One region of the Peribacillus sp. FSL P2-0133 genome, then DNA from elsewhere that is predicted to be linked to it. Evidence: riboswitches for the same ligand, from Rfam matches in the RefSeq annotation. Region 1 holds a riboswitch; the other holds the start of a gene.
What was found. A riboswitch is a leader RNA that binds a small molecule or an ion and turns the genes downstream of it on or off. The one in region 1 is predicted to bind glycine.
Positions count from the first base shown of each region.

Region 2: another riboswitch for glycine. It lies ahead of MKY17_RS13310 (amino acid permease); the one in region 1 lies ahead of MKY17_RS20795 (amidohydrolase).

Region 1 is NZ_CP150254.1:4,330,308-4,334,745, reverse strand. Features, by position in the region: gene MKY17_RS20805 (thioredoxin family protein) at 1-297, shown strand, start outside; gene MKY17_RS20800 (DUF1444 domain-containing protein) at 348-1,154, shown strand; glycine riboswitch at 1,409-1,510, shown strand; gene MKY17_RS20795 (amidohydrolase) at 1,638-2,825, shown strand; gene MKY17_RS20790 (DNA translocase FtsK) at 3,254-4,438, shown strand, end outside.
Region 2 is NZ_CP150254.1:2,768,603-2,773,040, reverse strand. Features, by position in the region: glycine riboswitch at 102-206, opposite strand; gene MKY17_RS13310 (amino acid permease) at 536-1,915, opposite strand; glycine riboswitch at 2,279-2,378, opposite strand; gene MKY17_RS13305 (hypothetical protein) at 2,660-2,902, opposite strand; gene MKY17_RS13300 (amidohydrolase) at 3,505-4,438, opposite strand, start outside.

The DNA.
Region 1 (4,438 bases):
ACCGTTGAGCAATATGATGCATTGAAAAATGAAGGCAAACATATCTTTCTTTTTTCGGCGACATGGTGTGGGGATTGCCGTGTAATCGAACCGATAATGCCGGAGATTGAAACGAAATTTCCTGACTTTACATTCATTCATGTGGACCGTGATGAATTCATCGATGTGTGTGCGGCTAATGATGTATTCGGTATACCAAGTTTCATCGCGTATGATAATGGTAAAGAGCTAGGCAGATTCGTGAGCAAGGATCGTAAAACGCAAGAACAAATTGAGGAATTCATACAATCACTATAATCAATATCCCCTTCTCGCTGGGGATTTTTCAATGAAGAGGAGGGTCAGTCATGAAAATGGACAGCACGAAGCTGAAAAATATCCTGAAGGAACGTTTAAAAGATGAAAATCGCACATTTAAATTCGATAGCAAGAAAGATACGTTACGGGTGGAAAATGTGAAGACCGGGAAGGGTATCACCATCGAGTTGCCTCCTGTACTTGCTAACTATGAAAACGTACAGGAAAAGGCCATCGATGAAATTATCTATTACGTGGAAGAGGCCCTGAATGTGATGGGGGGAGAACATAGCATGGAAGGCAAGGAGAAATTCATTTTCCCAGTCATCCGCTCGACCTCCTTTCCAATGGAATCGGAAGAAGGAAATCCATTTTTATTCGATGAGCATACGGCTGAAACCCGGATTTTTTATGCCCTTGATTTAGGGAAAACCTACCGTCTTATAGATGAAAAGATGATTCAACGGGAAAATTGGCAGGGTGACAGGATCCGTGAAATTGCCCTTTTTAATGCCCGTTCCCTCTCCACTGAAATGAAGTCGGATATCGTTGCAGGTAATGCATTTTATTTTTTGAACACGAATGATGGTTATGATGCCAGCAGGATCCTGAATGAATCATGGCTTCGGGAAATGAAGGACAAGATCGAGGGAACCATGGCTGTGGCCATTCCCCATCAGGACGTCATCATCATTGCCGATGTGAAGAATGATACGGGCTATGATATTCTTGCGCAAATGGCGATGAGCTTCTTTGCCAGCGGTCATGTTCCAATAACGGCTCTATCATTTCTTTACGAAGAAAATGAGTTGGAGCCCATCTTCATTATGGGTAAAAACAAAAAGCGTGAACAATAATATATTGAATACATAAGGACCGTGTCAGCATCTGACAGCGGTCCTTTTAAAGTTTAATAGAGTTTATGACCCTTAGAGTTGATATTTATTTTTTAATCGGTGATAATATAATTGTAATATTTTGAAAATATGGAATAAAACAATATAACGAGCGGATGAACGTTGTGGGAGAGTGCAAAGCATTGAGCCACCGAAGGAGCAAGTTCCAAAAATATCCCTTGGAGCAAATCTCTCAGGTAAATGGTACCGCAGCTGGACGCAACTCTGGAGAGCGCGCAGGAAGTGTGCCACCAACGGGGAAACCTCCATGACCAAAATGGAGTTAATCTCTCAGGTAAAAGGACAGAGAAGGGAGCGGTAAGTTTACGGAACCCTTCTCTGTCCTTTTTTATTTGGCTTTTTACATACAGAAGGTTTACAGCGAACATGGAACTTACTAATATGCTAATCAACTTGAAATAATGGGGGAGAATAATCGTGAATGTGAAAAGCAAATTAATGAACATGCTTGAAGCCCGTAAAGGGGAAATGGTTCAAATCCGCCGTCATTTACACGAGAATCCGGAGCTATCCTTCAAAGAAGAGAAAACGGCAAAATATATCATTGATTTTTATAAGGGGAAAGATGTATCGATTCAAACGAATGTAGGAAATGGATTAGGGATCATCGTGACGATCGAAGGTGGAAAACCAGGGAAAACGATAGGTCTCCGTGCCGATTTCGATGCACTGCCGATTTCAGAAGAAGCGGAGGTTCCATTCCGTTCAAAAAATGAAGGTGTCATGCATGCCTGCGGACACGATGGGCATACCGCTTATTTATTGGTATTGGCAGACTGCATCAATGAGCTGAAAGATTCCCTATCAGGTACGATCAAAATAATTCATCAACATGCAGAAGAAACACCCCCCGGAGGAGCCAAAAGCATTATGGAATCAGGGTTTTTGGATGAACTGGATGCTGTTTTTGGAATCCATTTATTTCCTTCTCATCCAGCAGGGGTTGTCGGGTATCGCGGCGGCTATTCGATGGCTGGACGGACCTATTTCAAGTTAGCGATAAAGGGTGTAGGCGGCCATGGATCCTCCCCGCATATGGCTAATGATACCATTGTGGCAGGCGCCCATTTCGTGACAGCCGTACAAACCGTAATCAGCCGTCGCTTGAACCCTTTTGATATGGGTGTAGTCACAATCGGCTCCTTCGATGGAAAAGGAAGCTTTAATGTCATTAAAGATCGTATAGAAATTGAAGGGGATGTTCGTTATATGACAGCAGAGACCCAACAGCTGATCGATAAGGAAATCCACCGGATCGTTAAAGGGGTAGAAACGGAATTTGATGTTCAGTGCGAACTTACATATGTTCCCGATTATCCTCCGTTATATAATGACCCTGAACTGACGCGATTCGTGAAAAATAGCCTGGAAAGCATGGATGACAAAGATATTAAGAAGGTTGTGGAATTTCCGGTTTTCTCTGGTTCAGAAGATTTTTCGTATTATGCAGAAAAGATTCCTGGCTGCTTCTTTTACATTGGCTGTAAACCGAAAGGGGTGGAGAAGGCATATTTCAATCACCATCCTAAATTCGACATTGATGAGGATGCCCTTTTGATCGCTTCCAAATCAGTGGCGCAGGTTGTATGCAGTTTTTATGAATGGAAATAGTACCTTTGGTCTTTGTTTGCAAAAAAAACGCAGAAACCCACAAAACACCGTTCGGTATTAACGAACGGTGTTTTATGGGTTGCGGCAGGTATTTGGATGCCGTCGGCGGTTTCATGAAGGATGTTGCAATGAATTGGCCAGTCTGCTTCAAAGGCTGCATGAAAACTTAATCTCTTTGTAAACGCGATTTAACAGCGGTGTTTTATTTAAATAGTAGACTAGGGGCTAATGTTATTTCGCAATTAATAGGTTTAAACTCATTCCAAAAGGGGTTTAATAGGGTAGGAGTTCTGCGAAATACGTTAAGTTAGCAGGAATACGATAAAAAAAAAAGATGCTAATCCCAATTCAGCTTAAATTTTCTCGATATTTTTAAAATAACTGGTAGAATTAGTTACATAACTACAGATGTAGAAAGAGTGATAGTTTTGAAATGGCTAAATAAGATGAAAAAATGGTTCCAAGCAGAGGAAATTATTGAAATCGAAGAAATTATTATAGATGAGCCGCTTGATGAAGAGACATTAAAGAAAATGGATTTTTCAAAGCTTTCTAAGTCAAAGAAAGAAGAAATAAAGGTTTACAATCAAAAAGTGGAAAAAATGTCCCAGACGCCAGACCCGGATACGAAAATCCTGTTTCAATATCCAAAAGGACAGTTCAAGTTTCCGCTCATTCCAGACCGGGAGCAGAATAAAAGAAAGCCTAGGGAAAGAAACAGGGAAGAAAGTGAACCCAAACAGGGGAAGAATGTGACCAAAGAAACAACGAGAAGGCCTGTAAGGGATACTGAACCAAAACGGAGAAGCTTCGACCGGGAGGAAACCTCAAAAATAGTCCCGTCAAATACTCCATTCCGCCCAACGGAAATCCCTTCACCCATTTATGGGTTCCGTCGTCCGGAAAAAAAAACAGTCCCTTCTGAAGAAATTGTCGAATATGAATTAGAAAGCAAAATGCCCATCCTTAAAAAAGAAGGACCCGATATCGAGATTCCGGTACCGATCCCTGAAATCTCAAAAGAAGTGTCACATGAGGAAATGACGATAGAACCATCCGTTCTTATACCGGAACAAGCTGAAAAAAAAAGGGAAGATTCGGAGATACCCGCTTTCTTTCGTAGGAATTCCATTGAGTCACTGCCAGAAGAAGCAGTAAGCGAGCCTGACATAATTGAGCCTGCGGTGGAAAAAGAGGCTATTGAACAGGACCAGGTCGATTTTGGACGCGAAGTCGCTGTATCCATCATGGAACAGGCGGACGACACCCCGCCTGAAGCTATATCGGTTCCTGGGGAGGTTGCTGCACAATCAAATCAACCATCCGTTAGTCAAGGGACACTGCCTGAAGATCCATCTGAGGCAATACCTGAAGTGCAGCCTAAACGTCCGAAAAAACATATCCCATTTAATGTGATGATGCTTAAGCAAGATCGGGAAAAAAACAGCTTCATGAATAAAATGATGCCGGAAAAAAAAAGCCTTAATTCGGAAAGGGCAGTAGTTTCCCCTGATAAGCGACCAATGAATGATGCTGCTGAAACGGAGACAGGACAAGCGAAACCATCCGCCATTCCTGAACGGAAACAAGAGGAAGGCAGAGTTATGCCGAAA
Region 2 (4,438 bases), 1.6 Mb from region 1:
TTCCCGCTACAGGCCTGCTTTTCTATGAAAACTGCTAAAAACAGTATGCTTTACAACCTTTTTTGCACGCAAAAAAGGACAGAAAAGGGTCGTAGCGTTCTCTACCCTTCTCTGTCCTTTTACCTGAGAGTTTAGCTCCATTTTTTAATAGAGCCTTTCCCCTTTGGTGGCGTATATGTTTATACGCGCTCTCCAGAGGTGCGTCCATTTGTGGTTCCATCTACCTGAGAGATTTATTCCAAGGGTCTTTTTGGAACTTGCTCCTTCGGTGGCTTGTCGCTTTGCACTCTCCCACAACTGTCATCCGCTTATTCAATTTGGTACATTTAGAATAGTTGTTGAGAATAATTATGTCAAGCATTTTTGAAAGCGCTAACAATACTATTCTATAATATTTATTTCGAATTATCATAGAATCAACCAGATATCTTTGGCTTTTTAAAACGGGCAGATTTTTTACTCACCCAGTTGGAAAAAATGGAGCGGCAACTATCTGGACAAACACAGCAAATAGAATCAAAGGATTTCTTGCCTCTTAATTCCCCGCTACCTCTCTCTGATTCGCCTGATCCACCTTCGTTATGCGCATCTTATAAATCGCAATCAGCATAATGAACCAAACAGGAGTAACGAATAAGGCAACACGAGTGTCGTCCGCAAGTGCAAGAACAACTAGGACGAACGCTAGGAAAACAAGGATCAAGTAATTGGAAATTGGATAAAGTGGTAATTTAAATTTGTTCTTTTTCACTAGATCTGGTCTTGTTTTACGGTATTTCAAATGACTGATGACTGTAATTCCCCAAATAAAGATGAAACATACGGTAGAAATACTTGTAATCAAGGTAAATACTCCTTCAGGCATTAAATAATTCAAAACAACAGAAATTAAAATGACAACAGTTGAAAAGAACAATGCATTGGAAGGTACTTTACGGTCATTAAGTTTTGCAAACGGTACAGGTGCATTTTTATCTTTGGCAAGTGAGTATACCATCCGGCTTGTACTGAAGATTGCGCTGTTACATGCCGAAGCAGCCGATGTTAGGACTACAAAATTAACGATACCAGCAGCTCCAGCAATACCTACAGCCACAAATACTTGAACGAATGGGCTTTCCGTTGGGATGATTGCGTTCCACGGATAAACACTCATAATGACAATAAGTGCGCCAATGTAGAAAATTATAATCCGAATAGGAATATTATTGATCGCCTTGGGGATAACTTTTTCTGGATCTTCTGTTTCACCTGCTGTAAGTCCTACAAGTTCAATGCCCACAAACGCAAACACTACCATCTGGAATGAGAGGACAAAACCATTTATTCCATTTGGGAACATACCTTCGTGACTCCATAGATTCGTGAAACTTGCTGCGCCTGAATCAGTGGAAAAGCCTTTAATAATCATGAAAATACCGATAACAATTAATGCTAGAATAGCTATGACCTTAATTAATGCGAACCAGAATTCCATTTCGCCAAAAAGTTTTACGGTTGCAAGATTCATAAATAGCAATATGACTAGTGCAATTAATCCAGGCATCCACTGCGGTACGGAGGGAAACCAATACTGAGTATAAAGTCCAACTGCTGTTAAGTCGGCCATTGCGATTGAAATCCAGCAGAACCAGTATGTCCAGCCGGTTACAAATGCTGCCATATTACCTAAATAGTCTCTTACAAAGTCAACAAAGGAATGATAGTTCAAATTAGATAAGAGTAGTTCTCCAAGTGCGCGCATGATTAAAAAACAAATGATGCCTGTAATCATGTAAGCAAATAGAATTGATGGCCCAGCTAAATGAATAGATTTTCCTGCTCCAAGAAATAATCCCGTTCCGATTGCACCACCAATAGCTATGAGTTGTACGTGCCTGTTTTTTAACCCTCTATCCAACTTTTGTTCCTGCATACGATTCCCCACTTTCTACTTTTATAGGCTACTTGGAATTTTTTCCTTATAAAGGTTCAGTCCTTCAATGAGTGTGAATTATTAGCATACTGGGAGACTGACCTATCACTGTAAGCGCTTTCTCGGTGGGTACTAGATATAGTTTTTTGAAATAGATCTACCAACCTTTTTTGAAAATATACCATTAGTTGCACAAATCAAAGGATAGACTCATTTATCTACATATCTCCATGCACTCTCCTCTCTTTTTATCTTTCCAAGTACAAAAAAAGGCAGAGGAAAGATAGGGATTTTCCTAACTTCCTCTGTCCTTTTACCTGAGAGTTTAGCTCCTTCGGTGGCCTATGGCTCTCTTCAGAGACGCGTCCAATTGTAGTCCTTTTACCTGAGAGATTAGTCCCCTGCTTTTTAGGGTTTGCTCCTTCGGTGCTAAACAATGTTTAGTCTCTCCCACAATCTTCATCCGCTGATATAGAGTTGTACTACTAGTTGTATATTATCGGGTTTTAATGGATATTTCAATTATTATCTGAAAAAGCTCTATTTTCTGATAATTAAATATGGACAAGTTTGAACTTTATGAACAGTGTATAATTTGAAGTTATTAGCTACGAAAAAACAAGCTTATAGCAGCTTTTCTATGTCGCAAGGAATCCCAAACAAGCTTATGTATAAGCGAAACATTTTTACATTTTTCCGATTGACAATACGGGTAAATTTTAAAGTTGGGAAAGGGCATAGAGTCTATAGTTTTATCATAATTAATGTATGGAAAAAGAGAAAATTCGAGACTCGCGAAAATCCTTGCAGCAGTAAAGATTGTCTAGGAGCTTCCTCCCTAAGTTCAGCAGTATTAGAAGCCTTCTCTTCTTTATCAACTTCCTCTTCAGCCCCACCACCTGCTATATTAGCAATGATGACTATTGCTAGAACCCATACCCACCACTTCTTTGGCTTCTTTAGCTTGATTTTCTTTTCCTTAACCATTAAGCCTTATACCCCCTTTACAGTTTTTCAGACGGACTGTTGTAAACAAAAATAGAATAACATAATTTGGATCAATACGGTTTATATTTATCATCAAGCATTCATTTTCACAATGCTTGACGTGTTAACGAAACAATCTCCCATTTCACTTTACCAGCGTCAAACTAGGCCACTAATTTGGTTAGACTCTACTTTTTAAACATATCCATAAAGTATGATCAATTCTATACCTTACCTTGATAAAATGACATATTTTAAGGGCGTGTTTAGGATGATCCAAACACACCCTTATAAAAATTCAATTGATTCATTCTATAAAAAGGGTTGATTTATTTGCATTCCCTATTTACAGATAGATGAAAATTCGAAGTTATCGTTGCCTTTTCCATAGTAATAGGGTGGTTAGATTTTTTATTTATAGAATCAATCAGCCCCTACCTCGCACCGTGCATGAAAGTTTCCCTTCACACGGAGATCCGCCTATCAGGTACTGCCATTAGCCTTTCTCCGCAATCGTTTTACTTTTTACTAATAAAAATATCTAATTCAGCAAATCCTGTGGTAATCTGAACCACACCTTACAAATGATTCTATTCTTTTCCTTAATCTAACTCATAATAACCACAAACAACATACCCTACTGCTTTTGCTGCCACGAGAAGGGCATCTTCATCGATATCAAATTTAGGATTATGATTAAAATAAGGTTTTTCTACTCCTTTAGGTGTACAAGCAATGTAAAAGAAACAGGAAGGGATTTTTTCAGCATAGTAAGCAAAGTCTTCAGATGGCGGCATTGCTGGAAATTCCATTACTTCTTTAATATCTTTATCCTTTGCATTCTTAAGAAACTCAGCAACCTTTCCTGTTAGTTCGGGATCATTATATAAAGGTGGATAGTCATTCGTATATGTAAGATCACATGTTACTCCAAACTCTTCTTCAAGTCCTTTTACAAGGCGTTTAACTTCCTTTTCAATTTTTTCTTTTGTTTCAACAGTCATATAACGGATATCGCCTTCAAGCTCTACGCTGTCTTTAATTATATTAAATGTTCCTTTTCCATCAAAAGAGCCAATAGTAATCACACCAATATCAAATGGACTTAATCGACGGCTAATAATCGTTTGAGCAGCTGTAACAAAATGAGCACCAGCCACAATGGCATCATTTGCTAGATGTGGTGAGGAACCATGTCCACCTCTGCCTTGAATTTTTAATTTCAAATAAGCCCTGCCGTTAAAGGAATATCCAGCATGATAACCAACAACTCCTGCTGAATCCATTGGCAGCAGATGGATGCCAAATATATTATCTAAATCGTCAAGTACCCCGGATTCTACAATACTCTTTGCCCCGCCTGGCGGAACTTCTTCCGCATGCTGATGAATAATTTTGATTGTACCGGGAATTTCATCTTTTAATTGAATGAGGCAATCCGCTAAGACTAACAAGTAGGCTGTATGGCCATCATGAGCACACGCATGCATAACGCCTTCATTTTTTGATTTAAAGGGTATATCCGTTTCTTCAACA